Regions from separate parts of the Streptomyces sp. NPDC041814 genome, predicted to be linked through region 2. Evidence: predicted binding sites of a transcription regulator. Region 2 holds the regulator's gene; the other holds the start of a gene.
The links. Region 2 encodes HspR, which represses chaperone genes until heat shock. Its sites were predicted from a motif close to TTGAGNNNNNNNNNCTCAA; they were not measured.

Region 1: lon (endopeptidase La) is a predicted target of HspR. The motif match lies at 6,548-6,566, and genes of this name have one in related genera.

The regions. Positions count from the first base shown of each region.
Region 1 covers NZ_JBVJAM010000003.1:260,144-275,815, reverse strand. Annotated here, with positions in the region: gene ACZ6C6_RS10910 (response regulator transcription factor) at 1-70, opposite strand, end outside; gene ACZ6C6_RS10905 (spermidine synthase family protein) at 306-998, opposite strand; gene ACZ6C6_RS10900 (hypothetical protein) at 1,087-1,689, opposite strand; gene ACZ6C6_RS10895 (hypothetical protein) at 1,686-2,999, opposite strand; gene ACZ6C6_RS10890 (ATP-binding cassette domain-containing protein) at 2,996-3,778, opposite strand; gene ACZ6C6_RS10885 (hypothetical protein) at 3,789-4,730, opposite strand; gene ACZ6C6_RS10880 (RNA polymerase sigma factor) at 4,727-5,329, opposite strand; gene ACZ6C6_RS10875 (isochorismatase family protein) at 5,363-5,941, opposite strand; gene ACZ6C6_RS10870 (DUF4259 domain-containing protein) at 6,007-6,408, opposite strand; gene lon (endopeptidase La) at 6,589-9,003, shown strand; gene ACZ6C6_RS10860 (polysaccharide deacetylase family protein) at 9,066-9,746, opposite strand; gene ACZ6C6_RS10855 (lysozyme) at 9,995-10,837, opposite strand; gene ACZ6C6_RS10850 (MarR family winged helix-turn-helix transcriptional regulator) at 11,078-11,560, shown strand; gene ACZ6C6_RS10845 (protein phosphatase 2C domain-containing protein) at 11,590-12,372, opposite strand; gene ACZ6C6_RS10840 (sensor histidine kinase) at 12,737-15,672, shown strand, end outside.
Region 2 covers NZ_JBVJAM010000007.1:145,415-161,086, reverse strand. Annotated here, with positions in the region: gene ACZ6C6_RS19405 (DUF2617 family protein) at 1-339, opposite strand, end outside; gene ACZ6C6_RS19400 (hypothetical protein) at 678-980, opposite strand; gene ACZ6C6_RS19395 (pyridoxal phosphate-dependent aminotransferase) at 1,116-2,294, shown strand; gene ACZ6C6_RS19390 (YbjN domain-containing protein) at 2,356-2,916, opposite strand; gene clpB (ATP-dependent chaperone ClpB) at 3,087-5,681, opposite strand; gene ACZ6C6_RS19380 (pyridoxamine 5'-phosphate oxidase family protein) at 5,897-6,301, shown strand; gene ACZ6C6_RS19375 (Rieske (2Fe-2S) protein) at 6,407-6,727, opposite strand; gene ACZ6C6_RS19370 (helix-turn-helix transcriptional regulator) at 7,007-8,017, shown strand; gene ACZ6C6_RS19365 (helix-turn-helix transcriptional regulator) at 8,205-9,209, shown strand; gene ACZ6C6_RS19360 (helix-turn-helix transcriptional regulator) at 9,206-10,180, shown strand; gene ACZ6C6_RS19355 (helix-turn-helix transcriptional regulator) at 10,177-11,184, shown strand; gene ACZ6C6_RS19350 (heat shock protein transcriptional repressor HspR) at 11,204-11,650, opposite strand; gene dnaJ (molecular chaperone DnaJ) at 11,652-12,836, opposite strand; gene grpE (nucleotide exchange factor GrpE) at 12,969-13,619, opposite strand; gene dnaK (molecular chaperone DnaK) at 13,616-15,463, opposite strand.

The DNA.
Region 1 (15,672 bases), on a different contig from region 2:
CCACCAGCACCCGGCGCTGCGCGCCCGGGGTGGCCGCGACGCCGCTGTGGGTGGTGTGTGTCTGTTCCATCGCCCCGCCCCTGCCCGTTCTCACGGAGGCCATTCCCCCGGACGTACGGTTTTCGCTCGTGAATTTCGTTGGGTGATCCCGCTACCGGTCAGCAGCGTAGAGGCAGCGGAGGGTTTCCGGCTACGCAGGGTGCAAGGCCGGACCGCCGCGCGAGGCTCTCGCGTGGAGCGGAGTGCCGTGTCCGGGGGCCCTGGCCCCCGGGTGTCCGGGGCTTCCGATACCCGGTGGGGGGATCTCACTCGTCCCGGATTGCGAGATGGACCACGTCGGGCACACCTCGGGCAACGCCCACTTCTTCCGCCCGTACCCCCTGGAATCCGGCATTCCGTAGGGCCTGGTCGAATGCGGCGGACGGTTGTGCGGACCAGACGGCGAGCACCCCGCCCGGGTTGAGCCGCGCACGGCAGTAGGCGAGGCCCGCGGGGGAGTAGAGGTCGTTGTTGTCCTCGGTGACCGTCCAGTCCGGCCCGTTGTCGATGTCCAGACACAGTGCGTCGTAACGGTCCGTAGTCGTACGCAGGTACGCGACGAGGTCGGTCGTCAGGATCTCCGTGCGGGGGTCGGCGAGCGCGGGTCCCGAGATCCGGTCCAGCGGGCCCCGCCGGTGCCAGTCCACGATCGCCTCCTCCCGCTCGGCGACCGCGATCCGGCCCCACCGGGGCTCGGCGGCGGCCCGGGCGAGCGAGAACCCGACTCCGAGCCCGCCGATGAGCACGGCGGGCCCGGAGCGGCCGGCCGGGAGCGCGGCGAGCGCGGCGTCGATCAGCAGCCGCTCGGAGCGCCCGTCGGAGGTGTCCATCAGGAAGCACCCGTTGGCGATGATCTCGAAGTCCTCGCCGCGCCGGCGCAGGACGACCTCCCCGTGGGGTCCCTCGCGGCGGTCCAGGGTGACGGGGGCGTCGGCGGCGGGGCCGAACGTGTGGGGCATGGCGCTGATCTCCGGTGGCCGGGGCGACTGTCCCCGCCATCCTGTCGCGCGGGGACGGGCGGGGGCCAGCGAGTTCGTACGGGCCCGGTCAGCCGCGCTCGCGGCGCGCCCCGCGCACGGCGTACAGCGCCGCCCCGCCCGCGAACGCCGCCGCCGCGACGACCCACGCCCCCGCCTGGGGCCCCGGCTGCATCGGCCAGGCCCACACGGCGGCGGCCCCGCCCGGGGTGCGCGGCGCGGCCAGGTAGACCGCGCCGATGTACACGGTGACCGGCAGCCAGCTGAGCCGGGCGCCGATCAGGGCGGCCGCGGCGGCGGTGATCCCGGTCGCGCCCAGCACGTTGCGCACCATGCCGGGCGCGCCGAACGCCTCCGGGTGCCCGGGCACGGCCAGCGCGAGGGCTGCGGCGGCCGGGACGGTGAGCGCGAGCAGGTGCGCCAGCCGGCGGGGCCACCAGCGCCGGACCGCCGTCCGGTCGAGCTCGTCCGCCGGGGCGTACAGGCTCGTCCCGATGGCCGACGAGACCAGCAGCGGGGCCAGGACCAGGACGGGGACGCGGGCCCTGTGGTCGAAGGTGGGCTGCGCCTGGATCCAGTGGGCGGCCCAGGCCGCGAGCAGGGCCGTGCAGGCCACGGCGGCTGCGGTACGGGGGAGGGTGCGGGAGCGGAGGTAGAGGACGGGCAGGCTCACAGGACCGGTACCTCCGAGGGATCGCAGCTGTTGCGGGCGCTCATGTAGCGGCCGAGCCAGGTGCGGCGCTCGGCGTCGGGCATGGCTTCGAGTCGGCGGAGCTCGGGGGAATCCGAAACATAGACCTGTGCCGTGCGGGGACCGATCAGCCACCCGGAGACCGCGAAGTCGGTCCCGGTCACGCGGTTCCAGCTCTCGGATCCCGCCTCGTGACCGGGGCAGTCCCGGTCGTGCAGCTGCACGGCCACCTGCCAGGCGAAGTCCTCCGTGTGCTGGAGCCGCCCGCGCAGGAGGTACCAGCCGACGTTCGGGGTGGGCATCCACGACTCGTCGGCGCGCCGCGCGGGAGACGCGGGAAACCGGTCGACGTAACGCTCCGGGGCGCCGGGGACCCCCTCCAGCCGCCCGGTCAGCCCCGACAGCGCCTCGGCGACCTGGGGCAGCAGGTGCTCCTGACGCCCGCTCAGGCAGAACCGGGGGGTCCCCTCCGTGCAGGCGAGGTGGTGGGCCGCCGGATCGGCCCGGAACATGCCGTCGCCCGTGGACACGATCAGCGGGGCGACGACGGCCGCCACGGCGAGCGGTACGAGAGCCGTGAGCCGGCGCCGGGCCGCGACGGCGGTGAGCGCGGCAACCGCGAGTCCGCCGGTCCAGACCACCATGGCGGGGGCGAACCACCACACGGGCACCTGGTCCCACAGCGCGTACTGCACGGCCGGGTCGAGGTACTGCGTCGAGGTTTCCGAGTAGTTCGGCACCCCGAGCACCAGGTACATCAGCGCGGCGACGACGGGCGCGGCCAGCCGCCACCGGCACAGCACACCGGCGGAGAACCCGAGCAGCGCCACGGCCGCCAGGACGGCGCCGTCCACCACGACGAGGGAGGGGAGCGGGCCGCCGCCGCCCGCGTACGGCCACGTGGCCGCCAGGGTCCCGGCCAGCGCGACCACGTACCCGGCGACCGCCCACAGCGCGACCGGCAGCGCGGCCACCGCCATCCGCCGCCACCGGGCACGCGGCGTGGAGCGCCACAGCTCGTCGGTCGAGCGCCGGTGGTCGCGGGCGCCCTGCCAGCAGGCCGCCGCGGCCACCAGAGGACCGGCGAGCAGGGTGGCGCCGGAGTGCAGGAGGCTCTGGGTCTCGATCCAGTCGCCCTGCCAGGAGTCGGCCTTCGCGGCCATGGTCACGCCGAGCGTGACCGCCGTGGACAGCCCGGTCCACGGGCCGATGCCGCGCCGCGCCTCGGCGCGCAGGGCGGGGAGCGCCGGGCCGGGGGCCTTCCGCCGCTCGGGGGCTTCGGTGAGGGTCATCGGGCGCCCGCCGTCGCCCGGTGGGAGCGCAGGGCGGTGGTGTAGCCCCGCTCGATCGGGCTGCCGTTCAGCGCGTCCGTCTCGTCGTCCTTGCCGAGGGCCGCCAGCTCGTCCGTCGTTCCCCGGTACGCGACGCGGCCCGCCTCGATCAGGGTCACGTCCTCGCAGGCCGCCACCACGTCCTCGACCAGATGGGTGGAGAGGATGACCGTCGCGCTTCCCCCGAGGTCCCGCATCAGGGCGCGGAACTCGACGCGCTGTTCCGGGTCGAGCCCGGCGGTCGGTTCGTCCAGGAGCAGCAGCTCCGGTTCGTTGACGATCGCCTGGGCGATGCCGACGCGCCGGAGCATGCCGCCGGACAGCGTCTTCATCCGGGAGTCGATCCGGTCGGCGAGACCCACGCGGTCCACCGCGCGCTCCACGGCGCCGGCCACCCGGGCGCCGTCCATCTCCTTGAGCCACGCCACATACGCGACGAACTCGCGGACGGTGAACCCGGCGTAGTAGCCGAACTCCTGCGGCAGATAGCCCAGCCTGCGCCGGACCTCCGCCCGGGCCCGGTGGTCGGACGCCGACCCCACGCCGGCGCCCAGCAGCTCGATCCGCCCGGCGTCCGGCGCGGCGGCCGTGGACAGGACCCGGATCAGCGAGGTCTTGCCGGCTCCGTTGGGGCCCAGGAGCCCGTGCACACCGGGCCCGAAGGCGAGGTCCACGGCGTCCAGGGCGGTCCTGCGGCGGTGCCGGACCGTCAGCCCGGACACCCTGACGGTGCTGTTCACGCGATCACGCTCATGACGTCTCCAGGTGGTCGAAGGATCGGCGGCGCAGGACGAGCAGCGCCGCGCCGAGCACGGCCGCCCCCGCCCACGCGCCCTGTGCGGGGAGCCCCGCGAAGTAGCCGAGCGCCGTCGGCGCTCCGTCGAGGAACGCGGACGGGGACGTGCCGAGCGCCGGTACGGTGACGGCGGCCGCCCAGCCCGCAGCGACGACAAGGGCGGCGGTGCGGCAGCCGACGTACGAGCCGAGCGCCAGGGCCGCGAGGGTCAGGGCGAGTCCGGGCAGCAGCCAGGCCAGCGGCCCCGGCCCGCCGGCCGACGCGGGCAGCACCGCCCAGGCCAGGGCGAGCACCGGAACGGTCACCCCGAGCACCGCGGCCGTCCTGGTCAGCAGCAGCCGCAGCCCGCCGCCGGGGGAGGTGGCGATGATCTCGTGCAGCGGGTCGGCCGAGCGCCCGTACGAGACCCCGACCCCGGCCACCGGCAGCACCGGCGCCACGAGCAGCAACAGCGCCCGCACCGACCCCCCGAGCCCACCCCCGTACGCGAGCGCCACGGCCGTGCACACGACGAGCAGCAGCGCCCCGGTCCACTGCCCGCGCAGAGCGGGCCCGGCGGCCCGGAGCACGTGCCCGAGGCGGTGGGGGCCGGGCACGCGACCCCACACACCCGCACCACGCACCCGCCGCCACGCCCCGGCCCAGGACACATCCGCGCCGAGCGCCCGGCGCCACGCGCCCGCCTCCGGTGCCGCCGTCGCATCCGCCAGCACCGCCGCCCGGATCGCGTCCAGTACCGCCGCTCCGGCCCCCTGGTCGCGTACCGCGCCCGACACGCGTTCCGCGCACCCCGTGCAGGACTCGACGTGCTTCTCCAGGGACCAGGCGTCCGTCTCCGGGGCCGTGCCCTCCGCGTACCGCAGGACCAGATCGTCCGTCACGTGCCAGGCCGTCATGCCGTGCCTCCCAGGGGGCCGTTCTCCGCGACGAGCCGGTCCAGGGCGGTGCGCAACTCGCGGCGGGCGCGCATGGCCCGGGTCTTGACCGTGCCCTCGGGTATGCCGAGCAGCCGGGCGGCCTCCCTGGTGGTCAGGCCGTCGACCACCGTCGCCCGCAGGACCTCCCGGAGCTCCGGCGAGATCCGGTCGAGCGCGGCGCCCACGTCCCCGTACTCCAGGCCTGCCAGGACCCGGTCCTCGGCGGACGGGGCGGGGGCGGCCCAGCGGCTGCCGCCCGCCTGCTCGGCCGCCGTCGCGCGTTCCGTCCGGGCCCGGGTGCGCTGGGCGTCGACCAGGCGCCGGGCGGCGATCACCCAGAGCCAGCCGCCCGCCGCCGCGCCCCGGTGCGCGGCGGCGGAGCGCCACACCGTCACGAAGGTGTCCTGCACGACCTCCCGTACGGTCTCCGCGTCCGGGCACCGGCGGCTCAGGCGGGCGAGGAGCCAGCCGGCATGCCGGTCGTAGAACGCGGCCAGGGCGGCCGCGTCCCCCTGTGCGACAGCACGCAACAGCGCGTCGTCGCTCCGGTCGTCCCCCGAGGGGTGCAAGTGGCTCACACCCCCTCTATCGGCGGTCGCCCGCCGCCCGGTTCACGCGCTCGGCGGCGCCGTGAACCGTACGGCCGAGGCGGGCGTGGTGACGTCCGCGTCCGCGCTGATCGCCCAGGCGGCGACCCGGGAGACGACGGCGGCGGGGACCGCGGCGCTGATTCCGGGGGCGGCCGGGACGTCGTGCGTGGCGTGGGCGTCGTGCGGGAGGACGACCCGGTAGCCCAGCTCCAGGGCGGTGCGGGCCGTCGCCTGGACGCACATCTCCGACATGACGCCGCAGACCGCCAGCGCCCCGACGCCCGCCTCCGCCAGCACGGCGCCCAGCGACGTGCCCCTGAAGCCGTCGTCCCAGGTCTTGCGGATCACGGATTCGGCGGGGCCCTCCACGACCGGCAGGTGCAGCGCCCAGCCCGGTGTGAACGGCTCGTCGCCCGACCCGGGGTCGCCGTCGTTCTGGAGGTGGACGACGACCGCGCCCGCCCGCCGGGCCCGCTCCAGCAGCCCGGACGTACGGTCCAGCAGCGCATCGGCCGCGGGCACGGCACCCGCGCCGGTCACCCCGTCCTTCTGCACGTCCACGACGATCAGGGCCTGCACGGGGAGCGGGGTCTCGGTCACGAGGCCATCCTGTCCGGCGCGGCGCCGGGGCTCCACGGAATATCGGGCGCGCGGCAAGGGCCCGCTCAGGGCCGGGGCATAAGCGTCCCGCGCAGCTGGTTGATCCCCGTGTGCCAGGGCCCGTCCTCCGCTTCCTCCCAGAGCTCCAGCGCCTCGGACGGTTCCGTCAGGACCCGGTCCAGGGCCCGGAGCGCGAGTCCGCGCAGGCCGGTCAGGTCCGGAAGGGGCTCGTCCGGGCCGTACGCGGAGTCGGCGGGGGCACCCCCGGGGCACTGCGCCGCGACCAGGGCGGCGGCCGCTATGGCTTCGTTCGCCACGTCCGAGTCCAGGTAGTCCGTGGTGTCCGCCGTCTCGGCCAGCGCGGCCCGGACCATCGCCTCGCGCGCCTCCGGCGCGGCCTCGTCCAGACCGCCGCACCAGTCGGCGGCGGTGTCGTTGTCGAAGGGGCCCACGTCCCACGTACCCATATGCGTCTCCCTGGTGGCTCGATCTCCACGCATCGTGGCAGGCACCACTGACAACGGTCCGGAGCACCCGTTCCGCTGGGCCACACCCTGATCGCTCAGAGCGAACAACGCTTGGGGAACATCCTGGGGCTCACAAGCATTGAGCCCGTATAGCTCAACTTGACTGCCGAAGGGGAGATCATGGCTACTGAGTCCACTGCCGTCACACCGCTCACCCTGCCCGTGCTGCCGCTTGACGACGAGGTCGTGCTGCCGGGAATGGTGGTGCCGCTGGACCTGTCGGACACCGAGGTGCGCGCCGCCGTGGAGGCCGCGCAGGCCGCCGCCCGGGAGGGCGGGGGCAAGCCCGAGGTGCTGCTCGTCCCGCGCATCGACGGGACGTACACCGGGATCGGTGTCCGCGGCACCGTCGAGCAGGTGGGGCGGCTCTCCGACGGTGACCCGGGCGCCCTCATCCGGGGCCGCGACCGGGTCCGCATCGGAGCGGGCACCAGCGGCCCCGGCGCCGCCCTCTGGGTCGAAGGGGTCCGGGTGGACGAATCCGTCCCCGACCCTCTGCCCGGGGCCGTCGCCGAGCTGGTCAGGGAGTACAAGGCGCTCGCCACCAGCTGGCTGAAGAAGCGCGGGGCCTGGCAGGTCGTGGACCGGGTCCAGCAGATCGAGGGCGTCTCCGCGCTCGCCGACAACTCGGGGTACTCGCCCTTCCTCACGACCGCCCAGAAGGTCCAGCTCCTGGAGACCGCCGACCCGGTCGCCCGGCTCAAGCTCGCCATCCAGTGGCTGGGCGAACACCTCGCCGAGCAGGACGTCGCGGAGTCCATCGCCAAGGACGTCCAGGAGGGCGTCGACAAGCAGCAGCGCGAGTTCCTGCTGCGGCGCCAGCTCGACGCCGTACGCAAGGAGCTCTCCGAGCTCAACGGCGACCCGGAGGACGAGTCCGACGACTACCGGGCCCGCGTCGAGGCCGCCGACCTGCCCGGGCACGTCCGCGAGGCGGCGCTCAAGGAGGTCGACAAGCTGGAGCGCGCCTCCGACCAGAGCCCCGAGGGCTCCTGGATCAGGACCTGGCTCGACACCGTCCTCGAACTGCCCTGGACCGAGCGCACCGAGGACGCGTACGACATCAAGGGCGCCCAGGAGATCCTGGACGCCGAGCACGCCGGCCTCCAGGACGTGAAGGAGCGCATCACCGAATACCTCGCGGTGCGCAAGCGCCGGGCCGACCGCGGCCTCGGCGTCGTCGGCGGGCGGCGCGGCGGCGCGGTGCTGGCCCTGGTGGGCCCGCCCGGCGTCGGCAAGACCTCGCTGGGGGAGTCCGTCGCGCACGCCATGGGCCGCAAGTTCGTCCGCGTCGCGCTCGGCGGTGTCCGGGACGAGGCGGAGATCCGCGGCCACCGGCGTACGTACGTCGGGGCGCTGCCCGGACGCATCGTGCGCGCCATCAAGGAGGCCGGCTCCATGAACCCGGTCGTCCTCCTGGACGAGATCGACAAGGTCGGCTCCGACTTCCGGGGCGACCCGGCCGCCGCCCTCCTCGAAGTCCTCGACCCCGCGCAGAACCACACCTTCCGCGACCACTACCTGGAGGTCGAGCTCGACCTCAGCGACGTCGTCTTCCTGGCCACGGCCAACGTCCTGGAGGCCATCCCGGAGGCGCTGCTCGACCGCATGGAGCTGGTCAGGCTCGACGGCTACACCGAGGACGAGAAGGTCGTCATCGCCCGCGACCACCTGCTCCCGCGCCAGCTGGAGCGGGCCGGCCTGGAGAAGGACGAGGTCGCCCTGGACGAACCGGCGCTGCGCAAGCTGGCCGGCGAGTACACCCGCGAGGCCGGGGTGCGGAATCTGGAGCGCGCCGTCGCCCGGCTGCTGCGCAAGGTCGCGGCCCAGAGCGAACTGGGCGACCGCGAGCTGCCCTTCACGGTGGGCGCGGACGACCTGCGCGGTCTCATCGGCCGTCCGCACCACGTGCCCGAGTCCGCCCAGGACCCGGCCGAGCGCCGTACGGCGGTGCCGGGCGTGGCCACCGGGCTCGCGGTGACCGGGGCGGGCGGGGACGTCCTCTTCGTGGAGGCGTCGCTCGCCGACCCGGAGACCGGGGCGTCCGGGCTGACCCTCACCGGCCAGCTGGGCGACGTCATGAAGGAGTCGGCGCAGATCGCGCTGAGCTTCCTCCGGTCGCACGGCGCGGAGCTGGAGCTGCCGGTCGCGGACCTCAAGGACCGGGGCGTGCACATCCACTTCCCGGCGGGCGCGGTCCCCAAGGACGGCCCGAGCGCGGGCATCACGATGACGACCGCGCTGGCCTCGCTGCTCTCCGGACGGCTGGTCCGCACGGATGTGGCGATGACCGGTGAGGTCTCGCTGACCGGGCGGGTGCTCCCGATCGGCGGCCTGAAGCAGAAGCTCCTGGCCGCGCACCGGGCGGGCATCACCACCGTGGTGATCCCCAAGCGGAACGAGGCCGACCTGGACGACGTCCCGGCCGAGGTGCTGGAGACCCTGGAGGTCCACCCGGTCACCGACGTCCGCCAGGTGCTGGAGATCGCCCTGGCCCCGGCCACGGCGGAGCACAGGATTCCGGCGGCGGCGTAGGCGCCACGGACACGGCGGCCCGCCTTCCCCTCGCGGGGGAGGCGGGCCGTTGCCGTACGCGCCTACGGGCGGTAGATCGTGCCCGGGACCGGCTCGGCCGGGGCCATCAGCTGGGGGACCGTCACGAAGGTGTAGCCCTGCTTCTTCAGGGTGTCGATGATCCCCGGCACGGCGGGCACGGTGCCCTTGTAGATGTCGTGCAGCAGGATGATGCCGTCCTTGCCCGCCTGGTCGACTATCCGCTTCCTGATCAGCGCGGAGTCGGTGGTCGAGTAGTCCTTGGCGGTGGCGCTCCACAGGATCTGGGAGAGCCCGAGGTCCTTGCAGATCCCGGAGATGGTGTCGTCGGTGCGGCCCTGCGGCGGGCGCATGAGCCGGGGCTTCTTGCCGGTGATCGCGGCGATGGCGTCCTGCGTCTTCTCCAGCTCGGCGCGTATCTCGGCCGGCTTCCGGTCGGTCAGGATCTGGTGCGACCAGGTGTGGTTGGCGATCTCATGGCCTTCGGCCGCGAGCCGCCGCACGGTGTCCGGGTGCTTCTTGACGTGGTTCTTGCCGAGCAGGAAGAACGTCGCGTGGACCTTCTTCTCCTTGAGGATGTCCAGCAGCCGGGGCGTGTCCTCCGCCGGGCCCGCGTCGAAGGTCAGGGCGATGCACTTGGCCTTGCGGCAGTCCACCGGGCCCATCGGCGCCTTGGCGTCCGAAGCCGCGTCGTCGCGGGCCGAGCCGGGCGCGGTGGTCTCCATCGTGCAGCCGCTCAGTGTGAGCGTGAGCGCTGTCACAAGAGCGACGGCCAACCCCGTACCGATCGACTTCCTCTTACTGGGCACGGCGTGCCACTCCCTCTGGTGAACGAACGCACTGGTGTGCGACCTGGAACGGCGACTATACATGCGCTGTATACACCGGGTTCATAGTGGGGTGGCCGGAACGCGGCGAAGCCCGGCGACGGGGTGCGTCACCGGGCTCCGCGTGGTGCGGGAGGCTGTCGCCGCTATCCGTTGGCGAGTGCCTGTACGCGGTCGAGGGCGCCGTTGAAGTGGTTGTGGTCGCCCACCGTCGGGCCGGAGGACGTGTACTGCCAGATCGTGTAGAAGCCCCAGCCGGCCGGGAGTGTGCCGACCGTGGTGTTGTACCGGGCCACCCACAGCGGGTTGGTGGTGCCGAAGCTGGAGTTGTTCCCGGTGCAGGTCTGCCACCAGCTCGTCGCGGTGTAGATGACCGCGTCGCGTCCGGTACGGGCCTTGTAGGTGTTCACGAAGTCGCGAATCCAGGACACCATTCCGGCCGCGGTCTTGCCGTAGCACTGCGCGCCGTACGGGTTCCACTCGATGTCGAGCACGCCCGGCAGGGTCTTGCCGTCCCTGGACCAGCCGCCCCCGTGGTCCACGAAGTAGTTGGCCTGGGTGGCGCCGCTGGTGGTGTCGGGCGTGGCGAAGTGGTAGGAGCCGCGGATCATCCCGACGTTGTACGAGCCGTTGTACTGCTGCGCGAAGTAGGGGTTCGTGTAGTACGTCCCCTCGGTGGCCTTGGTGTAGGCCCACTTCACGCCGCTGTTCCAGAGCGTCGACCAGGCGACGTTGCCCTGGTGGCTGCTGACGTCCACGCCCTCGGTCTGGGTGACGGTGGACCCGACGGGCAGGCCGCCCTTGCCGTCGTGGGCGACGACGCCCATGCCCATGGTGGCGGTGCCGCGCGCGGGTGCGGTGGGGTCGCCGCCCGCGGCGTTCGAGGCGCCGGGGAGCGCGATGAGGAGGGAGAGGGCTGCGAGCAGAGTGCCGGCCGCGGCGAAGCGCGAGCGACGGGACTTCGTGGAGCCGGATCTGTGCACGGGCATTGCGTGCCTCCGAGACCTCGGTGGGGGGATCTGCTGACCCGGGAGGCGCCGCACGGCTCCCCCGGATGCATGTCATGGTGTGGACATGCCATGCATGACGCTACGCACGTAGACCCGTGCGGCGGAAGAGGGCCTGGGCGGCGCCGTTGGTCTACTCCTGCGAAATACTGGCGGAGCTGCGGTGATGACCGCCGGCGGAAGAAACTTTCATCTGCGGGAAACCTCTTGAGGGGAGTTGACGTGCACGGGAGCGAAAGCGGACGTGAACCCGGCGCTACCGGAGGAAGTGGTGTGGACCGCGAATTCCTCGCCCTGGAGCTGGAGTTGGCCGTCTTTCTGCGCCGGGCGCGGGCCAACTCCGGCGAGATGGCGCGCGAGGTGCACCCCGAACTGGAGGCAGCCGCCTACGGCCTCTTCGTACGCCTGGAATCCGCCGGCCGGCAGCGGGCCACCGACCTCGCCGCCTACTTCGGCGTCGGGAAGGCCACCATGAGCCGGCAGCTCCGCGCCCTGGAGGCGCTCGGCCTGGTGGCGCGCGAGCCGGATCCGGCCGACGGGCGCGCGTTCCTCGTGCACCTCACCGAGGAAGGGCTCGCCCGCTTCCGGAGCGTCCGCGACGCCCGCCGCGACCGCTACGTCCGCAAGCTGGCCGACTGGGACCGCGCCGAGGTCGCGGAACTCGCCCGCCTGCTGCACCAGCTGAACGCACGCGCCGAGGACTGAGCGCCCCGGGGGCCCGCAGCCGAGAGGCCCTACAGCCGTACGTACGCCGCCGTCGCGTCGTCGTGGGTCTTGCCCCGGAGGCGCTCACGCTCCGTGTCCGCGTCCTCCAGGGCGCGGACCCGGTCGATCAGCGCCTGCGGGCCCTCCTTCTCCAGGATCCCGAGGCACGCGGCCCAGTCGCCCTCGCCGAACATCTCCGTCCAGCGGCTCGCCCCGTCCGTCATCGCGGCCAGGGCCCGCACCCCGGCGCGCGGCGTCCGTCCGGTGACCGCGCGCTCCGCCACGGCCGGGTCGGCGGCGGCCGTGAAGAAGCCGCCCTCCTTGTTGCGCGCCCGGGCGTCGGCCACCGCGTCCGAGACCAGGAACTCCCGGGGCAGCCGGTCGAGCCGGTCGTCCAGCACCGCGCGGACGCCCCCGTCAGGCGCTTCGAGCAGCAGCACCGAATCGGACAGCACCAGGTGCTCCACCTCGGCCCCGTCCCAACGCACCACGACGACGGTCGCCTGTGGCGTACGTACGTGAGAAAGGTCACAGGTCGAGCGGTGGGCGTCCGCGGTGCGCCGGATGGACTCCGCGAGGATCTCCCGCAAGGTCAGATCCCGCCGCGAACCGGACAGTTCGACCAGGGCCCCGCCCAGCCGGGCCGTGAACCACGGAACCGAGTGCACACAACCGGCATCGCCCTGCGGCGGGGTCACGCCGTCCAGCAGCACCAGCCCGCCGCCCCGACCGGAAGCGGGGAGGACCGAGGCGGTCCAGTCCTCGTTCGGGCGGTCCGGAGCGCCGGGAGCGGTCGCGAGTTCGATACGCATGCCGCCAGTCTGCACGATGCCTTCACCGTGCCTGCACGGCACCGCGATTGGTGTGTACCAGCAGGTCAGAAGGTTGGGAGACGCGGAAGGAATCACTCCGCCCCGGGGTGCGGGCGGGCATCCTGCCAAAGCCCGGGCGGAAGTTCCAGCCGGTGTCCACGCATGGCCCCGGGGCCCGCTGGGGAGACTTGTTCGCCAACTCGGGAGTGTTGTTCACTCGTTCGTGTGGCGGAGCGGTTGATGCGCGCCCCCTCCTGAAAAGCACTGGAATGGTCGGGAGCCGTACCAGGGGGCGGGACGCTCGTTCATGTGACCGTGCGTCACCTCTGCTTCAAGGGCGGACGAGTCGAGATTGCGAGCACCGGTGCAGAAGAAGCGGCCTCGGAGCAAGGGCGGCAGCAACAGCGGTTCCGAGGCGGCGCCGACGACCCCGGCGGAGGGCGGTCGCCGCGTGCGCGTCCGTAGCCGGCTGGTCGCGGGCGTCGCCGTCGTCGGGATCACCGTCATAGCGGCGGGGACACCGGCCGTGCTCGCCGCCTCGTCCGACCTCACCGACTCGCAGCATCTGGTCACCCTCGCCGAGCTGAACCAGCAGGCGATCTCCCTGGCCCACTCCCTCGCCGACGAGCGTGACGAGGTCACCGTCTACATCGCGGGCGGCCGGGAGGGCGAGCCGGGCAACCGGGGCGCCCGGGTCGACCAGCAGGTGGACGAGATCCGCGGCGCGGCCCCGGCCGACCTCCTGCGCGACCTCTCCACCGTCCCGTCCCTGCGCCGCGACGCGATCAGCGGCAAGGGCACGGCCCTGGAGGCCCACCGGGCGTACTCCGAGGTCATCGCCAAACTCCACGGCCTCGCCGACGAGCTCGCCCGCTCCACCCCGCCGCGCGCCGCCGACGCCACCCGCACCCCGCAGGCGCTCGGCCGGGCCACCGAGGAGGCGTCCGCCACCCGGGGGCTGCTGCTCGCCGCGCTCGCCGTGCCCCGCCCGGAGCCCGCGCCCCCGCGCATCGACCCGTTCACCGGGCTGCCCGTGCAGAGCGAGGACGAGGGCGAGACCAAGGAGGACCGCACCCGGAACGCGCTGAGCGCCGCCGCCCAGCAGGCCCGGGTCGGCGAACTCTCCGCGCTCGCCGGCTTCGACCAGTCCGCCGGTGCCACCGCCCGCGACAAGCTGGCGTCCACCGTCACCGGACCCGAGGTCAACAGCGCCGAGAAGTACCTCGCCGAGCTGACCGACCGCCCCGAACTGTCCGCATCCGACCTGAAGGTCAGCGACAAGAAGGTCGCCGCGGCCCTCGCAGCCCGCGTCGACCGGATGCGCTCGGTGGAGTCGGCGCTCGGCACCACCCAGGTCCAGCGCCTCGGACAGCTCCGCGACGACGACGTCACCGCCCTCGAACTGCGCATCGCGCTTCTCGGCGGCTGCCTGCTCGTCGCGGTCGCCGTCTCCACCGCCGTCGCCCGCACCCTCACCCAGCCGCTCGCCGTGCTCCGGATCGGCGCCGCCCGCCTCGCCGCCGAACCCGACACCGCCGAACCGGTCCGCTACACCGGCCGCAACGACGAGTTCGCCCAGACGGTCCGCTCCATCAACGCCCTGCACGCCCGCCTGCGGGAGCTGCTCCAGGAGATCGACGGGCGCTTCGCGCACCTGGAGACCGAGCGCGCCGAACTGCTCGCCGGACGCGAGGCCCTCACGGTGCAGCGCGCCGAACTCCAGGTGCGCACGGCGGACCTGACAGCCCAGCTGGAGAAGCTGCGGAACACCGTCCACCACACCTTCGTCAACCTCTCGCTGCGCACCCTCGGCCTGGTCGAACGGCAGCTCGGCGTCATCGAGTCCCTGGAGGAGCGCGAGCAGGACCCGGAACGGCTCGGCACGCTCTTCAAGCTCGACCACATGGCCACGGTCATGCGCCGCCACAGCGAGAACATGCTGGTCCTCGCGGGCGCGGACCACGGGCCCGGCCACCCGGGCCCGATCCCGCTGGTCGACGTCCTGCGGGCAGCTGTCAGCGAGATCGAGCGGTACGAGCGGGTCACCATCCAGTCCCTGCCGCCGCACGCCCAGGTCGCCGGATTCGCGGCCGACGACCTCAGCCACCTGGTCGCGGAGCTCCTGGAGAACGCCACGTCGTTCTCGCCGCCCGACTCCCACGTCCAGCTCTCGGGCTGGCTCCTGGAGAGCGGTGAGGTGATGCTCTCCGTCCAGGACGAGGGCATCGGCATGTCGGCCGTACGGATGGACGAGCTCAACACCCGCCTGGCCGACCCCGCGCTCTTCGAGGCCGGGGAGCAGAACGCCGACGGGGCCGGCCTCGGCCTCCAGGTGACCTCGCTGCTCGCCGCCCGGCACGGCGTACGGGTGGAGCTGCGCGAGCAGAAGGGGAGCGGGGTGACCGCGGTCGTCGTCCTCCCGGAGGCCCTGCTGCCCAAGGCCCTCCCGGCGGCGACGCCCCCGCCGGTCACCGCGCCGGGCGACGCGCCCGCGCTGAACCTGCCGGGCTCGGTGGCCGAGGCCAACTCCAACACGCTGCCCGGCCGCACCGCGTCCACCTCCGACGACCCGATGATCGCGGCGGCGGAACGCGCCCTGGCGGGGGCACCGGAGTCGCCCGTGGCGCCGGAGGCGCCGGTGACCCCTGAGGCCGTCGAGGCGCCGGAGTCCGCGGTGGCCGATGAGGCGCCGGAGTCCGCGGTGGCCGCTGAGGCGCCCGAGACGCCCGAGACACCCGAGGTCCCGGAGGCCGATGCGGCCCCGGAAACCCCCGAGACCCCCGTGGCCGCCGTCCCGGAGCCCGGGTCCACCCCGGAGCCCCGGCCCGCCCCGGAGGCGTCCGGCGCCCCCGAGACCGACTCCGAGCGCACCCTCCAGGTCCGCCTGCCCAGGCCGCCGCAGGCGGCGGACGCGGCGGACGCAGCAGCCGCCGGTCCGTACGCCATCGGCCCCGACCGCCACGAGCGCGCCGCCGACGAGGCCCCGCACCCGGACCCGGCCGCCGCGGCGCCGGAACCGGCGGAGACCGTCCCCGCCCCCCGTAAGCCCGAAGGCGAGGCCGTCACCGACAAGGGGCTGCCCAAGCGGACGCCCAAGGTCGTGCGGCCCGCCGGGGCGCCCGCGGCCGAGCGGCGGGGGAGCGTCGACAAGGAGGCCCTGCGGCGCAGGCTCGGCGGCTTCCAGCAGGGGGCCAGGGACGGCCGCCGCGACGTCGAGGCCGAACTCGCCGAGGGCGCGAGCCCCACACGTACCGAGCACGCCGAGCCGGCAGGCCGTAGCGACGGCCGGACCGGAGAGAC
Region 2 (15,672 bases):
GACGAGCGCCAGCAACTCCTGCGCGCGCCCGGCGAAGGAGCCCGCGTTCAGCGTCTCGACGCGTGCCGCGAACTCGTACTCCCAGCCACCGATCCGCTTGGCGACGCCCAGCGGCAGCGGGGTGCTGCTGCCGGGCATACAGGCGACGGTCTCGGAACAGCTGCCCTGCTCCTCCTCCAGGAGCACCTGGTGGGAGGCGCCGAGCAGCCGCAACTGCAGGGTGGCACCGGCGAGTTCGAGGTCGAGGACGGCCAGCGCCGGGAGCGGTTCGCGCCCCAGCGCCCAGGCCAGATCGGCGGCACGGGTATCGGAATAGGCCGTATGGAGGGTCGTGAGCATGGGTCGGCTCCGCAAACACGCATGGACACATGGACAGGGGACGCCCCCGCGTCGTGCGCGTGGGAGGTGGGAAGCGCCCGATCAGGTCCAACTGGGGTCCGAGGGCTGAATGTTCTCTCCAACGAGGGAATCACGAACTACGCCGCACTCACAGCGTTTTTGCCCAACTTGCCGGGGTTTCCATCCCACTCGGGGGGCCTTCCGCTCACCTGTTCACCGCAGACCCGCCGGACACCCCAACAAAAAGGAGCCCGGCGGGACTTGGCGCGTGCGCCGCGCCTCCCACCGGGCCCCGGGGCGTGTCCGCTGACACGCCCTCGCGGACCAACTGCCCCGTGTCAGCTGCCCCCGCCGCAGGAGGAGCCCCCGCCGCACGAGGACCCTCCGCCGCAGGAGTGGCCGCCCGAGTGCCCACCGCCGCCCGAGTGCCCACCGCCACCGGAGTGCCCGCCTCCGCTGCCGCAGGACGAGCCGCCGCCGCTGTCCCCGGCCCACCAGCTGCCCCCGGCGGCCGAGCCGCCCGCCGTACCGCGCCGCCTGCTGCGCGCCGGCGTACGCCCCCGTCCGCCGGCCCCCGCCAGCATCGCGACGAGGACCACGACCAGCACGACCAGAATCAGACCGACCAGCACACCGCCCATGACCTCACGTCCTTCCTTCCCCCGAAGCGAGGCCCCCCGCTCCGCGCCCGTCCGGCGTGCAGGGGAGATGCCCCCGCCGCCGTACGGCCAAAGCAGACTTGAGCAAGTCCAGAGCTTGCGCGCAGGATGGCGGCCATGACACACGGACGACCGCTGCTCAACCGCCGCCTCGCCGAGTTCGGCACGACGATCTTCGCGGAGATGTCCGCGCTGGCCGTCCGCACCGGAGCCATCAATCTCGGCCAGGGATTCCCCGACACCGACGGCCCCGAGGAGGTCCGCGAGGCCGCTGCCCGCGCTGTGCGGGAGGGCAAGGGAAACCAGTACCCGCCCGGCCCCGGCGTCCCCGAGCTGCGCACCGCGATCAGCGGGCACCAGCAGCGGCGCTACGGCCTGGCCTTCGACCCCGACACGGAGGTGCTGGTCACCGCGGGCGCCACCGAGGCCATCGCCGCCTCGCTCCTGGCGCTCCTGGAGCCCGGCGACGAGGTCATCGCGCTGGAGCCCTACTACGACTCGTACGCCGCCTGCATCGCGATGGCGGGCGCGACGCGCGTTCCCGTCACGCTGCGCCCCGACACCTCCGCCGGCACCTACCGGCTGGATCTGGACGAACTGCGCGCGGCGGTCACACGCCGTACCCGGCTGCTGCTGATCAACACCCCGCACAACCCGACCGGCACGGTGCTGAGCCGCGAGGAACTGGAGGCCATCGCCGAGCTGGCCCGCGAGCACGACCTCCTCGTCGTCACCGACGAGGTCTACGAGCACCTGGTCTTCGAGGGGGAACACCTGCCGCTGGCCGGCTTCCCCGGCATGCGCGACCGCACGGTCACCATCTCGTCGGCCGGCAAGACGTACTCCTACACCGGCTGGAAGATCGGCTGGGTCACCGGCAGTGCCGAGCTGGTGACGGCGGTGCGCTCGGCGAAGCAGTACCTGACGTACGTCTCCGGCGGCCCGCTCCAGTACGCCGTCGCCGAGGCGCTGCGGCTGCCCGACAGCTTCTACGAGGATCTGCGGGCGGACCTGCGCGCCAAGCGGGACCTGCTCTGCGCGGGCCTCGCGGAGGCCGGATTCGCGGTCTACCGCCCGGCCGGCACCTACTTCGTCACCACCGACATCCGCCCGCTCGACGCGGCCGGTGACGGCATCGCGTTCTGCCGGGCACTGCCGGAGCGCTGCGGAGTGGTGGCCGTCCCCAACGCCGTCTTCTACGACCACCGCGACCAGGGCGCCCCCTTCGTCCGCTTCACGTTCTGCAAACGGACGGACGTGCTCCAGGAGGCCGTGTCCCGGCTGAAGCGGCTCTGACGCGTGAAGAGGCCCGGCGCGGGTTCCCCCGGCCGGGCCTCTTCACGCGTGCGGAGAGGACTCAGGCGTCCGGAGCGGACTGCTCCGTGCCGTCCTCGGACTTCTGCTCGGCCGGGGCCAGGCCCAGGCGCTCCAGGAGCCACTTGTCGAACTCGATGGAGGCGCGCACCCAGCTGACCGTCGAGGAGACGAAGTGCTCCAGGGAGACGCCGGTGCCGATGAGCATCTGCGCCTCACCGATCAGGCGGACCGACGGGCCGGCCTCCTCGCCCTCCTCGGGCTCGTGGGTGTGCGTGTAGACCTTGGGCCACAGGGTGCGGCGGTTCCAGTCGTCGATCGCGTCGAGGAGGACCGGGCGCTGGTCCGTGGCGTGCGGGCGGTCGTAGAACGTACGGACCGAGAAGACCTGCTGCTCGCCTTCGCCGCGGAACATGAAGTACGTGCGGAATTCCTCCCACGGAGCGGCGAGGTCGCCCTCGTCGTCAACGACGTACTTCAGCTCCATCTGGTCGAGCAGCTGCTTGACGAGGTCCTGGTCAGGGACGACGGGGCCCTCCGGTCCTGCCGCCTGCGGTTCGGGCTGGGCCCCGAAGTTAGGAATCGAGGACGGATCGATGCTCACCGTTACTTCCCTTCGTGCGGTTGGCTGCCATCCTCTCTTATGCCGGGCGGGGCATGGCAAGCCCGGAAGGCCCCGATCCGCCACAAGCTGATATTCAGCGGGCGGGAACGGGGCCGGGGCCTTCCGATGACGCCGTACGGATTCCGCTTACCGCGTCGGCGCGGCGGCTCTCAGCTCGCCGCTCCGACGATCAGGCCGTCCTCGAAGCGGTCCACGCGGACCGTGTCGCCGTCCCTGATCTCGCCCGCCAGGATCTCCTTGGCGAGCCGGTCGCCGATCGCCGTCTGGATGAGGCGGCGCAGCGGCCGGGCACCGTACGCCGGGTCGTTGCCCTCCTCGGCCAGCCAGGCCAGGGCCTCCGGGGTGACGTCCAGCGTGAGCCGCCGGTCGGCCAGGCGCCTCGCGAGCCGGTCGATCTGAAGGCCCGCGATGTGCGCCAGCTCGTCGCCAGACAGCGCGGAGAAGACCACCAGGTCGTCCAGCCGGTTCAGGAACTCCGGCTTGAAGGAGGCCCGGACGACCTCCAGGACCTGGCTCTTCTTCTCCTCCGGTTTGGTCAGGGGGTCGGTCAGGTACTGGCTGCCGAGGTTGGACGTCAGGATCAGGATGGTGTTCCGGAAGTCCACCGTCCGGCCCTGTCCGTCGGTGAGCCGCCCGTCGTCCAGGACCTGGAGCAGGATGTCGAAGACCTCGGGATGGGCCTTCTCGACCTCGTCCAGCAGGACGACGCTGTACGGGCGGCGGCGGACCGCCTCCGTGAGCTGGCCGCCCTCCTCGTAACCGACGTAACCGGGCGGGGCGCCGACCAGCCGGGCGACGCTGTGCTTCTCGCTGTACTCGCTCATGTCGATGCGGACCATGGCCCGCTCGTCGTCGAAGAGGAAGTCCGCGAGGGCCTTCGCCAGCTCGGTCTTGCCGACCCCGGTCGGGCCGAGGAAGAGGAACGAGCCGGTCGGGCGGTCGGGGTCGGCGATGCCGGCGCGGGTGCGGCGTACCGCGTCCGAGACGGCCTGCACGGCCTCGGTCTGCCCGATCAGGCGCTTGCCCAGCTCCGACTCCATGCGCAGCAGCTTCTGCGTCTCGCCCTCCAGGAGGCGGCCGGCCGGGATGCCGGTCCAGGCGCCCACGACGTCCGCGATGTCGTCCGGTCCGACCTCTTCCTTGACCAGGGTCTCCTTGGGCTCGCGGGCGGCCTCCTGCTCGGCCTCGTCGGCCTCGGCCAGCTCGCGTTCCAGGCCGGGGATCTCCCCGTACAGCAGCTTCGACGCGGTGTCGAAGTCGCCGTCGCGCTGGGCGCGTTCGGCCTGGCCGCGCAGGTCGTCCAGGCGTTCCTTCAGCTCACCGACCCGGTTGAGGCCCTGCTTCTCCTTCTCCCAGCGGGCGTTGAGGCCGCGCAGCTCCTCCTCCTTGTCGGCGAGGTCGCGGCGCAGCTTCTCCAGGCGCTGCTTGGAGGCGGCGTCGGTCTCGTTCCTGAGGGCCAGCTCCTCCATGTGCAGACGGTCGACGGAGCGCTGCAGCTCGTCGATCTCGACGGGCGAGGAGTCGATCTCCATGCGCAGCCGCGAGGCCGCCTCGTCCACCAGGTCGATGGCCTTGTCGGGCAGGAAGCGGGAGGTGATGTAGCGGTCGGACAGGGTCGCGGCGGCGACCAGGGACGCGTCGGCGATCTGGACCTTGTGGTGGGCCTCGTAACGCCCCTTGAGGCCGCGGAGGATCGCGATGGTGTCCTCCACGGACGGCTCGGCGACCAGCACCTGCTGGAAGCGGCGCTCCAGGGCGGGGTCCTTCTCGATCCGCTCGCGGTATTCGTCCAGCGTGGTCGCGCCGACCATCCGCAGCTCGCCGCGGGCCAGCATCGGCTTGAGCATGTTGCCCGCGTCCATCGCGGAGTCGCCGCCGGCGCCCGCGCCCACGACGGTGTGCAGCTCGTCGATGAACGTGATGATCTGGCCGTCGCTCTCCTTGATCTCGGAGAGGACGGTCTTCAGGCGCTCCTCGAACTCGCCGCGGTACTTCGCGCCCGCGACCATGGCACCGAGGTCGAGCGAGACGAGCCGCTTGTCCTTGAGGGATTCGGGAACGTCGCCCTTCACGATGCGCTGGGCGAGCCCTTCGACCACGGCGGTCTTGCCGACGCCGGGCTCGCCGATGAGCACCGGGTTGTTCTTGGTGCGCCGCGAGAGCACCTGGACGACGCGGCGGATCTCCTGGTCCCGGCCGATGACCGGGTCGAGCTTGCCCTCGCGCGCGGCGGCGGTGAAGTCCGTGCCGAATTTCTCCAGGGCCTTGTACTGGCCCTCCGGGTCGGGAGTGGTCACCCGGCGCCCTCCCCTGCTCTTCTCGAACGCGTCCAGCAGCTTCTTCGCACTGGCCCCCTGCCCGTCGAGGATCTCACCGGCACGGCCGCCCTTTGCGGCGGTCCCGATCAGCAGGTGCTCGGTGGAGACGTAGTCGTCGCCCAGCTCCTTGGCGCGCTGCGCGGCGTCCGCGATGACGGCGAGCAGTTCGCGGTTGGGCTGGGGCGGCGCGACGGTCGACCCGGTCACGCTGGGCTGCGCGGCCAGGAGCCGTTCCGTCTCGGTGCGAACGGCGATCTGGTCGGCCTCGACGGCGGCCAGCAGATCGACCAGATTCTCGTTGTCCTCACCCGCGAGCAGCGCGAGCAGCAGATGCCCCGGGGTCAGATCGGGATGCCCGTCCTTCACGGCCCTGCTGGTGGCCGCGTTGATGGCGTCCCTGCTCCTGTTGGTCAGCTCGGCGTCCACGTGCGCTGTCTCCTCCTTGCGATGACGAGTCCGTTCCTCTTACTGACACGGTCAACGTGTACAAAGTTGAGTCTATTCCACTCAAGGCTGCGCGCGCCGAGAGTTGAGCGCATTCCACTCAAGGCGAAAACGCGCCGCGCCCCTTCCTCCGAGTGAAGCGGCCCCTGCGGGCACCCGCCACCGCTGGCCGTTCCCGCCCGCATACGCTGGGGTCCATGGCAGTCGACGTACACCAGCCGAGCCCTGAGTACCTCGCGTTCTGGCGCGAGAACCACGTGTGCACCCTCACCACACCCCGCCCCGACGGCACCCCGCACGTGGTCCCGGTGTGCGTGACGTACGACCCCGAGGCCGGCCTCGCCCGGGTCATCACCAACAAGCACAGCCGCAAGGTGGCCAACATCCTGGCCGCGGGTCCGGACGGCGCCCGGGTCGCCGCGTGCCAGGTGCACCGCCGCCGCTGGGCGACCCTGGAGGGCGTGGCCCGGATCAGCACGGACCCGGAGCGCGTCGCGGAGGCCGTACGTCGCCACACGGAGCGCTACGACCGGGTGCCGTCGCCCAACCCGGACCGGGTCGTCATCGAGATCACCCTGGACCGGGCGCTCGGCCGCGGCTGAGCGTGCGGCCCGCGGGCAAAGCACAACGGCGCCACCGTGTTCAGGTCACGGTGGCGCCGTTGTGTGGGGGAAGTGACTGAGCGACGTGGAACGACGGGGGATCGCTCAGGCACTGTGGGGGGTGGCGGCAATGGTTTCTGGCTCGAACAGCTGATGGTCACGCTGCGCGAGATTCACGAAGATCATGTCGTACCGAATGGCACAGCGCACCGGTTGCGGCGCGCCCCGCGGCTTGCGCAGGCACCGGTAGGCGCGGACCTCGCCGTCGTCCTCGCGGGCGACGACGACCGGGTCGCCGAACAGGGTGACCATCAACGAGTCACCACGGTGGGGCAGCGCCGTGACGAGGTCGATGAAATGCCACCCTGACCGGTAGGCGGTCGCCATCTCACGCCGGAAGGTCCGGTCGTCCGGAGGGGTGGTCAAGGCCGGTCCTGAGGAATCGAGTAACCCCACCCCACGTCGCCCTGCGGCAGAGTACCGATGGCTACGGAGTCGCTGCCCGATCCGAGGTCTGGCGGAGAGACCTGCGCCATGAGCAGCAGCGCAGCAGCCGCAACTACAGTGCCAAGCACTGAGCGAAGCAATCTCTTGAACATAGCCGGCTTCGTCCTCACTTGATGGAATCGTCTCCCCCGCTCCACTAGAAGACGATGGCTCATTCGGACACGTCAAAGCCACAGAACCGATGCATCATGTTCCTGAATGTTCAGGACCCTGGGGGGTGGAGCTTTGCCCGCAATCGATGCCAAACCGGCACATACTCATTCGGTGGCGGATCTATGTGCCGACGGGGTCAGGCTGTACTCGGCCGCGCTGGGCGTCGGGCGCATCGCCCGAACCGAGGTGCAACCGGCTCCCTGCCTGATCGAATTCGGCCTTCTGCTGCCCGACCCCGACGACGATTCCTGGCTCCGCCCGGTTCCGCCGTCCGCCGCGCTCGCACAGCGGCTCCATCCCCTGGAACGCGAGATCCAGGACCGCAGGCGCACGTCGGTGGAACTGACCAACGCGTTCGAACCTTTCATGGCGATCAGTGCGCAGCGGCCCGCCGCCACGCACGCGATCACAGTGCTGGAGGGCATCGACCGGATCAACGGGGCGCTGGATCTGGCCATTTCCGAGAGCCGGCAAGAGGTGCTGACCGTCCAGCCGGGAGGCAAGCGCAGCGAGGAGGTGCTGAGCGAGGCCCTGGCGCGCAGCAAGCCTCTCATCGATTCCGGGATCAGCGTCCGCACGCTCTACCAGCACACCGTCAGGCACAGCCAGCGCACCTACGCGTACGTGGACCTCATGGCCGGCGCCCGCATGGAGATCCGGACGCTGGAGGAACTCATCGAGCGCCTCATCATCTGCGACGACACTGTGGCGTTCATTCCGGCCAGGGACGACCCGCCCATCGCGCTGGAGCTGCGGCACCCCGGCCTGGTCGCGTACCTGACGAAGGTATTCGAACAGCTCTGGAGCAGGGCCGTCCCGCTGAACGAGGCCGCGCCCTACAATCCGGCACGCGACGGCATCACGGGTGTTCAACGCTCCATCGCCCAACTCCTCGTGGAGGGGCACGTGGACGAAGCCATAGCCCGCCGCCTCGGCATGAACGTGCGTACCTGCCGGGCCCACGTGGCAAAACTGTCCGCCGTTCTCGGCAGCACCAGCCGCGCCCAACTCGGCTACCTGATCGCCCGGTCAGGAATCCTGGACCAGGATTCCTGACCGGCAGCCGGCCCCAAAGATCCCCACCCCCCGGGCCGGGCGGGCGGGCCACGCAATGGGGGAGAGCATGGCCGCGCCCTTGATCAGCCGGGGGAGTTCCCGGCTCCCCCGACAGCTCCACACTGGCCCGGGAACTAGGCTGGCACCACCGTCATCTTGCTGCACTGCCAAAAGTGGGGGGTCCCGAATGGGCAGGGACGAGGACATACCGCATCAGCCGCACGGCGATCTGGAACTGTGCGAAGCCGGCGTCGGGACGTACACCGAAGCGCTCAGAGCGGGCCGGCTCCCCCGCTCCGCGCTCGAAGCCGCTCCTTGCCTCACCGAGTTGGCCCTTGTCCACCCCGACCCTCAGGAGGATGGCTGGATCCGGCCGGTGCCACCGTCCTCGGCTCTCGCCCACCTGCTGCAGCCCGTCACGCGGGAGATCCACGAACGCATCAGGCTCTCCGCCGCCCTGGCCGACTCCCTGGCGCCGCTGGCCTCCATCGCCAGCACCGACCCCAACCTCGCCATCACCGTCCTGGAGGGCATCCCGCTGATCGAGGCGGCCATCCAGAACGCCACGGACGGCGCACGGGACGAGGTCCTGACCCTGCAGCCCAGCGGCAACCGACCGGTGGACCAGCTCAAGAAGGCACTGGGCCGGGGGCTGGCCATGACCGAGCGCGGCGTGACGCTGCGCCACATCTACCAGCACCCCGCCCGCTACAGCCCGGCCATCAAGGCCTATCTGGACGACATGCCGCCGGCCTCCATCCAGGTGCGCACCATCGAGCAGACGGTCGAGCGTCTATTCGTCTTCGACGGCACCGTCGCCTTCATCCCGGCCAGCCCCGAACGCGATGTCGCACTGGAGATCCGCCACCCCGCACTCGTCCGCTACCTGATCCAGGTGTACGAGGTGCTGTGGGCCCAGGCCAAGCCGCTGACCTCCCCCCTCCAGGCGCCCGCGCACGACACCCCGATCACCGCCGCCCAGCTGAGCGTCGCCCGCCTCCTCGTCGAGGGGAACACCGATCAGGTCGTGGCCCGCAAGCTGGCCATCAGCGTCCGCACCTGCCGCGCCCACATCGCCAAACTCATGCACACCCTCAACGCCACCAGCCGCACCCACCTCGGCGCCCTCCTCGTCCAGTCCGGCCTCGTGGAGGGTGCCGGACAGGGCTCCGGGGAAGGCGCCGGGGAATGACCGTGCCGGCGACGCACCCCCACAGCGAACGGGAGCTCTGCGAAGCCGCCCTCGCCGTCTACGGGGACGCCCTCGCCGCCGGCCGCATCGCCCGCAGCGCCGCGGAGCCCGCCCCCTGCCTCACCGCACTCGGACTGCTCCTCCCCGACCCGCGGGACGGGGCGTGGCTGCGCCCCGTGCCGCCGTCCGCGGTGCTGGGGCAACTGCTCAGCCCTCTCAGCCGCGAGATCGACGCACGGGTCCGGCTGACGACCGAGCTGACCCGGTCCCTGCTGCCGCTGCTCGCGGAGACGGAAACCGACGGGAACCCCACTCGTCCGGTCACCGTGATCGAAGGGGCCGACCGGATACGCGCGGCGCTGCACAACGCCTCGCGGTCCGCCCGGGAGGAAGTCCTGACCGCCCAGCCCGGCGGCAACCGCCTGGCCCACAACATGCGCCAGGGCCGGACGAACGCGGAGTTCGTCCTCGCGGCGGGCGGGCGGCTCAGACACCTCTACCAGCACTCGGCGCGCTACAGCCCCCGGCTCAAGGAGTACCTGGCGGAGATCCCGGCCGACCGCCTGCAGATCCGCACCATGGAGCAGAGCGTGGGCCGCATGCTCGTCTTCGACCGGGCCGTCGCCTACCTCCCCGCCGACCCCGACGGCAACACCGCCCTGGAGATCCGCCACCCCGCCCTCGTGCGCTATCTGACCGCCGTCTACGAAACGCTCTGGGCCCTCGCCACCCCCTTCGGCGATCCCCTTCCCACCGCGCTTCCCGGCGCCCCCGTCACCGCCGTCCAGCAGAGCATCGCCCGCCTCCTGGCCGACGGCTGCACCGACCAGGCCGCAGCGGAAAGGCTCGGCATCAGCGTCCGCACCTGCCGCGCCCACATCGCCAAACTCATGCACACCCTCAACGCCACCAGCCGCACCCACCTCGGCGCCCTCCTCGTCCAGTCCGGCCTCGCGGAGCCCACCCGATGACCCTGCCGCCCGAACACCGCCACGGCGGAAGCGAACTCTGCGAGGAGGCCATCAGCCTCTATACGCAGGCGCTCACCCAGGGCAGCATCGCCCGGTCCGCCGCCGCGCACGTGCCCTGCGTCGCCGACGGCGCCCTGCTCCTTCCCGACCCCCACGACAGCCTCCGGCTGCGCCCCGTACCGCCCACCGCCGGGCTGGCGCACCTGCTGCATCCGCTCGCCCGCCAGGTCTTCGACCAGGTACGCGCGATCGACCGGCTGGCCAAGTCCCTCGTCCCCCTCGCGTCGGCGAACCGAGAACCCGTCCCGCTCGTCACGCTCCACGGTCGGTCGGCCATCCAGGCGTCCATCAACGGCTCCGCGGACGGTGCCAGAGACGAGATCCTGACCATCCAGCCCGGCAGCACCCGTACACCGGAACAGCTCCGGATCGCGCTGTCAGGGACGCTGCCCACGGTCGCGCGGGGCGTCCGCGTCCGGCACATCTACCAGCACTCCGCGCGCTACAGCCCCCCGCTCAAGGAGTACCTGGCCCAGCTGCCCAGCGGGCTCCTGAAGGTCCGCACCCTGGAACGGGCCATCGACCGCCTCATCATCTTCGACCGGGCCGTCGCCTACCTCCCCGCATCCCCCGACGGCAACACCGCCCTGGAGATCCGCCACCCCGCCCTCGTGCGCTACCTGGCCGCCGTCTACGAAACCCTCTGGGCCCTCGCCACGCCCTTCACCCAGCACCTCCCCACCGCCCTCCCCGGCGCCCCCGTCACCGCCGTCCAGCAGAGCATCGCCCGCCTCCTGGCCGACGGCTGCACCGACCAGGCCGCAGCGGAAGAGCTCGGCATCAGCGTCCGCACCTGCCGCGCCCACATCGCCAAACTCATGCACACCCTCAACGCCACCAGCCGCACCCACCTCGGCGCCCTCCTCGTCCGCTCCGGCCTCGTGGAGGCCCCGGCCGGCCCCGTATACGCGAAACGGCCCGCCACACCCGGAAGTCCGGGGTGACGGGCCGCCTGGCGCGGGGTCAGTCCTTGGGGCGCTTGGGGCGCCAGACCACCAGGGCGCTGGTCTGCTGCACGTCCTGGTACGGGACCAGGTCGCGCCGGTACGACGCGTGGACCTGGGCCTCGCGCTGCTGCATGGCCGCCGCGGCTCCGTCCACGGCCGCCGAGAGTTCGGCGACGCGCTGCTGGAGCGCCGCGACCTGGTTCTCCAGTTCGATGATGCGCTTGATGCCGGCGAGGTTGATGCCCTCGTCCTGCGACAGCTGCTGCACCGTGCGCAACAGCTCGATGTCGCGGGCCGAGTAGCGCCGGCCACGTCCGGCCGTACGGTCGGGCGAGACCAGGCCGAGGCGGTCGTACTGGCGCAGTGTCTGCGGATGCAGGCCCGACAGCTGGGCCGCGATCGAGATCACGTACACCGGGGACTCGTCGGTCAGTTCGTAAGGATTACGCCGTCGGCCGTCCACCTCAAGCTCCCTTCGCCGCCTGGAACAGCTCCGCCCTGGGGTCATGCCCCGCGGTCGCCTTGCGGTATGCCTCCAGCGCGTCCCTGGCCTCGGTACCGAGGTCGGTGGGCACGGTCACCTCGACGGTGACCAGGAGGTCTCCCCGGGTGCCGTCCTTGCGGACCGCGCCCTTGCCACGGGCCCGCATCGTACGCCCATTCGGCGTACCGGCCGGTAGCTTGAGGGTCACGGACGGGCCGCCGAGCGTCGGCACCTTCACCTCGCCGCCGAGCGCCGCCTCCGTGAAGGTGACGGGCACCGTGACGGTGAGGTTGTCGCCCTTGCGGCCGAAGACCGGGTGGGCGTCGACGTGGACCACGACGTACAGATCGCCCGCCGGTCCGCCGCGCTCGCCCGGGGCGCCCTTGCCGCGCAGCCGGATGCGCTGGCCGTCCGAGACGCCCGGCGGGATCCGCACCTGCATGGTGTTCGAGGAGCGGGCCCGGCCGCTGCCCTTGCAGACGTCGCACGGGTCCTGGGCGATGAGGCCGCGGCCCTTGCAGTCCACGCACGGGTCGGTCAGCGAGAAGCCGCCACCGCTGCCGCGCGAGACCTGACCGGTGCCGACACAGGTCGGGCAGACCCTGGGGGTGCCGTTCTTGTCGCCGGTGCCGGAGCACGCCTTGCAGGGGGCCTGGCTGGACATCCGGAGCGGGACCGTGGCCCCGTCGACCGCCTCGGTGAAGCTGAGGGTCACCTCGGACTCGATGTCCTGGCCGCGCCGCGGCTGCACCCTCGTACCGGCGCCGCCGCCGCGGTTGAAGAGGCCGCCGAACACGTCGCCGAGGCCGCCGCCGCCGAAACCGCCGGCGCCCCCCTGGCCCCCGCCCTGGGCGCCTCCGAAGAGGTCCCCCAGGTCGAAGTTGAAGTTGCCCTGGGCACCGCCCGGCCCGGCGCGGAAGCCGCCGTTGCCGAAGAGGGCGCGCGCCTCGTCGTACTCCTTGCGCCTCTTGGTGTCGCCGAGGACGTCATTCGCCTCGGAGATCTCCTTGAAGCGCTCCTCCGCCTTGTCGTCGCCCTTGTTGGCGTCCGGGTGGAACTCGCGGGCGAGCTTCCGGTACGCCTTCTTGATCTCGGCGTCGGTGGCGTCCTTGGGGACGCCGAGAACCTTGTAGTAGTCCTTCTCGACGAAGTCCTTCGTACTCATCGACGTCCCTCCTTCCGGACGACCGGCCGGGAGCCCCCCGTCCGGGCGGCGCCGGGCCCGCAGGCCCCGGCACCGACCGGACGGGAGGCCCGGGTGGCCGGGCGGTGTGCTGCCAGGTGATCGGACGGAATGTCAGACCTCCTCGCCGCCACCGCTCTCCTCGTCGTCTGCCTTCTCTTCCTTCGCGGCCGCGGGGGCCGCCCCCGGCTGGGGTTCGGCGACGGCCACCCGCGCGGGGCGGATGGTGCGCTCGCCGATCCGGTAACCGGGCTGCAGGATCGCCACGCAGGTCGTCTCCTCGACGTCCGGCGCGTAGCTGTGCATCAGGGCCTCGTGGACCGTCGGGTCGAAGGGCTCGCCCTCCTTGCCGAACTGCTGGAGGCCCAGCTTCGCGACGACCGTCTCCAGCGATTCAGCCACCGACTTGAACCCGCCCACGAGCTCGCCGTGCTCCCGGGCCCGGCCGACGTCGTCCAGGACGGGCAGCAGCTCGGACAGGAGGTTCGCGACGGCGATCTCCTTGACCGTGACCCGGTCCCGCTCCACACGGCGGCGGTAGTTCTGGTATTCGGCCTGAAGCCGCTGGAGGTCACCGGTGCGCTCGTTGAGCGCCGTGCGGGCCTGGTCCAGCTGCGCGGTCAGGGCCGTGGTCTCGTTCGCGTCCCCGGCCGGGGCCGCCGCCTCCTCCTCGGAGGGGGTGGCGGCCTTCGGCTCGGCGTCGTCAGAGGTGGCGCCGGAGGGGACGTCGGGCTCCTCCTCGAAGCCCGGAGTCTCCTCGGTCACGCCGCACCGCCCTTGGAGTCCTTCTCGTCGTCCACGATCTCGGCGTCGACGACGTCGTCCTGGGCCTGCTCGGCACCCGGCTGCGCGTCGGCCTGCGGGCCGCCCTCGGCCTGGGCGTTGGCGTACATCGCCTGGCCCAGCTTCTGGGAGACGGCGGCGACCTTCTCGGTGGCCGTGCGGATCTCGGCGGAGTCCTCGCCCTTGAGCTTCTCCTTCAGCTCGGTGACCGCGGTCTCCACCTCCGTCTTCACGTCGGCCGGGACCTTGTCCTCGTTGTCCTTGAGGAACTTCTCGGTCTGGTAGACGAGCTGCTCGCCCTGGTTGCGCGACTCGGCGGCCTCGCGGCGGGCGTGGTCCTCCTCCGCGTACTTCTCGGCCTCCTCACGCATCCGGTTGACCTCGTCCTTCGGCAGCGAGGAGCCGCCGGTGACGGTCATCTTCTGCTCCTTGCCGGTGCCGAGGTCCTTGGCCGTCACGTGCATGATGCCGTTGGCGTCGATGTCGAAGGAGACCTCGATCTGCGGGACCCCGCGCGGGGCCGGCGGCAGACCGGTCAGCTCGAACATCCCGAGCTTCTTGTTGTACGCCGCGATCTCGCGCTCGCCCTGGTAGACCTGGATCTGCACGGACGGCTGGTTGTCCTCGGCCGTCGTGAAGATCTCGGACCGCTTGGTCGGGATCGTGGTGTTGCGCTCGATGAGCTTGGTCATGATGCCGCCCTTGGTCTCGATACCGAGGGACAGCGGGGTGACGTCGAGGAGCAGGACGTCCTTGACCTCGCCCTTGAGGACGCCGGCCTGGAGCGAGGCGCCGATGGCGACGACCTCGTCCGGGTTCACGCTCTTGTTGGCCTCCTGGCCACCGGTCAGCTCTTTGACGAGCTCGGTGACGGCCGGCATACGGGTCGAGCCACCGACGAGAACGACGTGGTCGATCTCGGAGAGCTGGATGCCCGCGTCCTTGATGACGTTGTGGAACGGCGTCTTGCAGCGGTCCAGGAGGTCCGCGGTGAGCTGCTGGAACTGCGAGCGCGTGAGCTTCTCGTCCAGGTGCAGCGGGCCCTCGGCGGACGCCGTGATGTACGGCAGGTTGATCGTGGTCTCCGTCGAGGAGGACAGCTCGATCTTCGCCTTCTCCGCGGCCTCGCGGAGACGCTGGAGAGCCATCTTGTCCTTGGACAGGTCCACGCCGTGGCCGTTGGCGAACTGCTTCACCAGGTAGTCGACGACGCGCTGGTCCCAGTCGTCACCACCGAGCTGGTTGTCACCGTTGGTGGCCTTCACCTCGACGACGCCGTCGCCGATCTCCAGGAGGGACACGTCGAAGGTGCCGCCACCGAGGTCGAAGACGAGGATCGTCTGGTCGTCCTTGTCGAGCCCGTACGCCAGCGCGGCGGCGGTCGGCTCGTTGACGATGCGCAGGACGTTCAGGCCCGCGATCTCGCCGGCCTCCTTCGTCGCCTGGCGCTCGGAGTCGTTGAAGTACGCCGGGACGGTGATCACCGCGTCGGTGACCTTCTCGCCCAGGTACGACTCGGCGTCACGCTTGAGCTTCTGCAGGATGAAGGCGCTCATCTGCTGCGGGTTGAAGCTCTTGCCGTCCAGGTCGACCTTCCAGTCGGTGCCCATGTGGCGCTTGACCGAGCGGATGGTCCTGTCGACGTTGGTCACTGCCTGGCGCTTGGCGACCTCGCCGACCAGCACCTCGCCGTTCTTCGCGAAGGCGACGACGGACGGCGTGGTCCTGGCGCCCTCTGCGTTGGTGATGACGGTGGGCTCGCCGCCTTCGAGAACGCTGACGACGGAGTTAGTCGTGCCCAGGTCGATGCCGACCGCACGTGCCATTTCGATTCCTCCAACTGACTACTTGAGTGGATCTGACTCAAGGATGCACGACTCCCCTGCCGGAGTCAACAGACCTGAGTCGACACGACTCAACTTAGGTGCTCCCCATGCGCGCCATCGGCGACACCTGGCGCCTCAGGCGCCGCACAGCCCTCCCCCATCATGGCCGCATGGGATCGTTCTGTCACAAAATGCCGCGAGCAGCACAA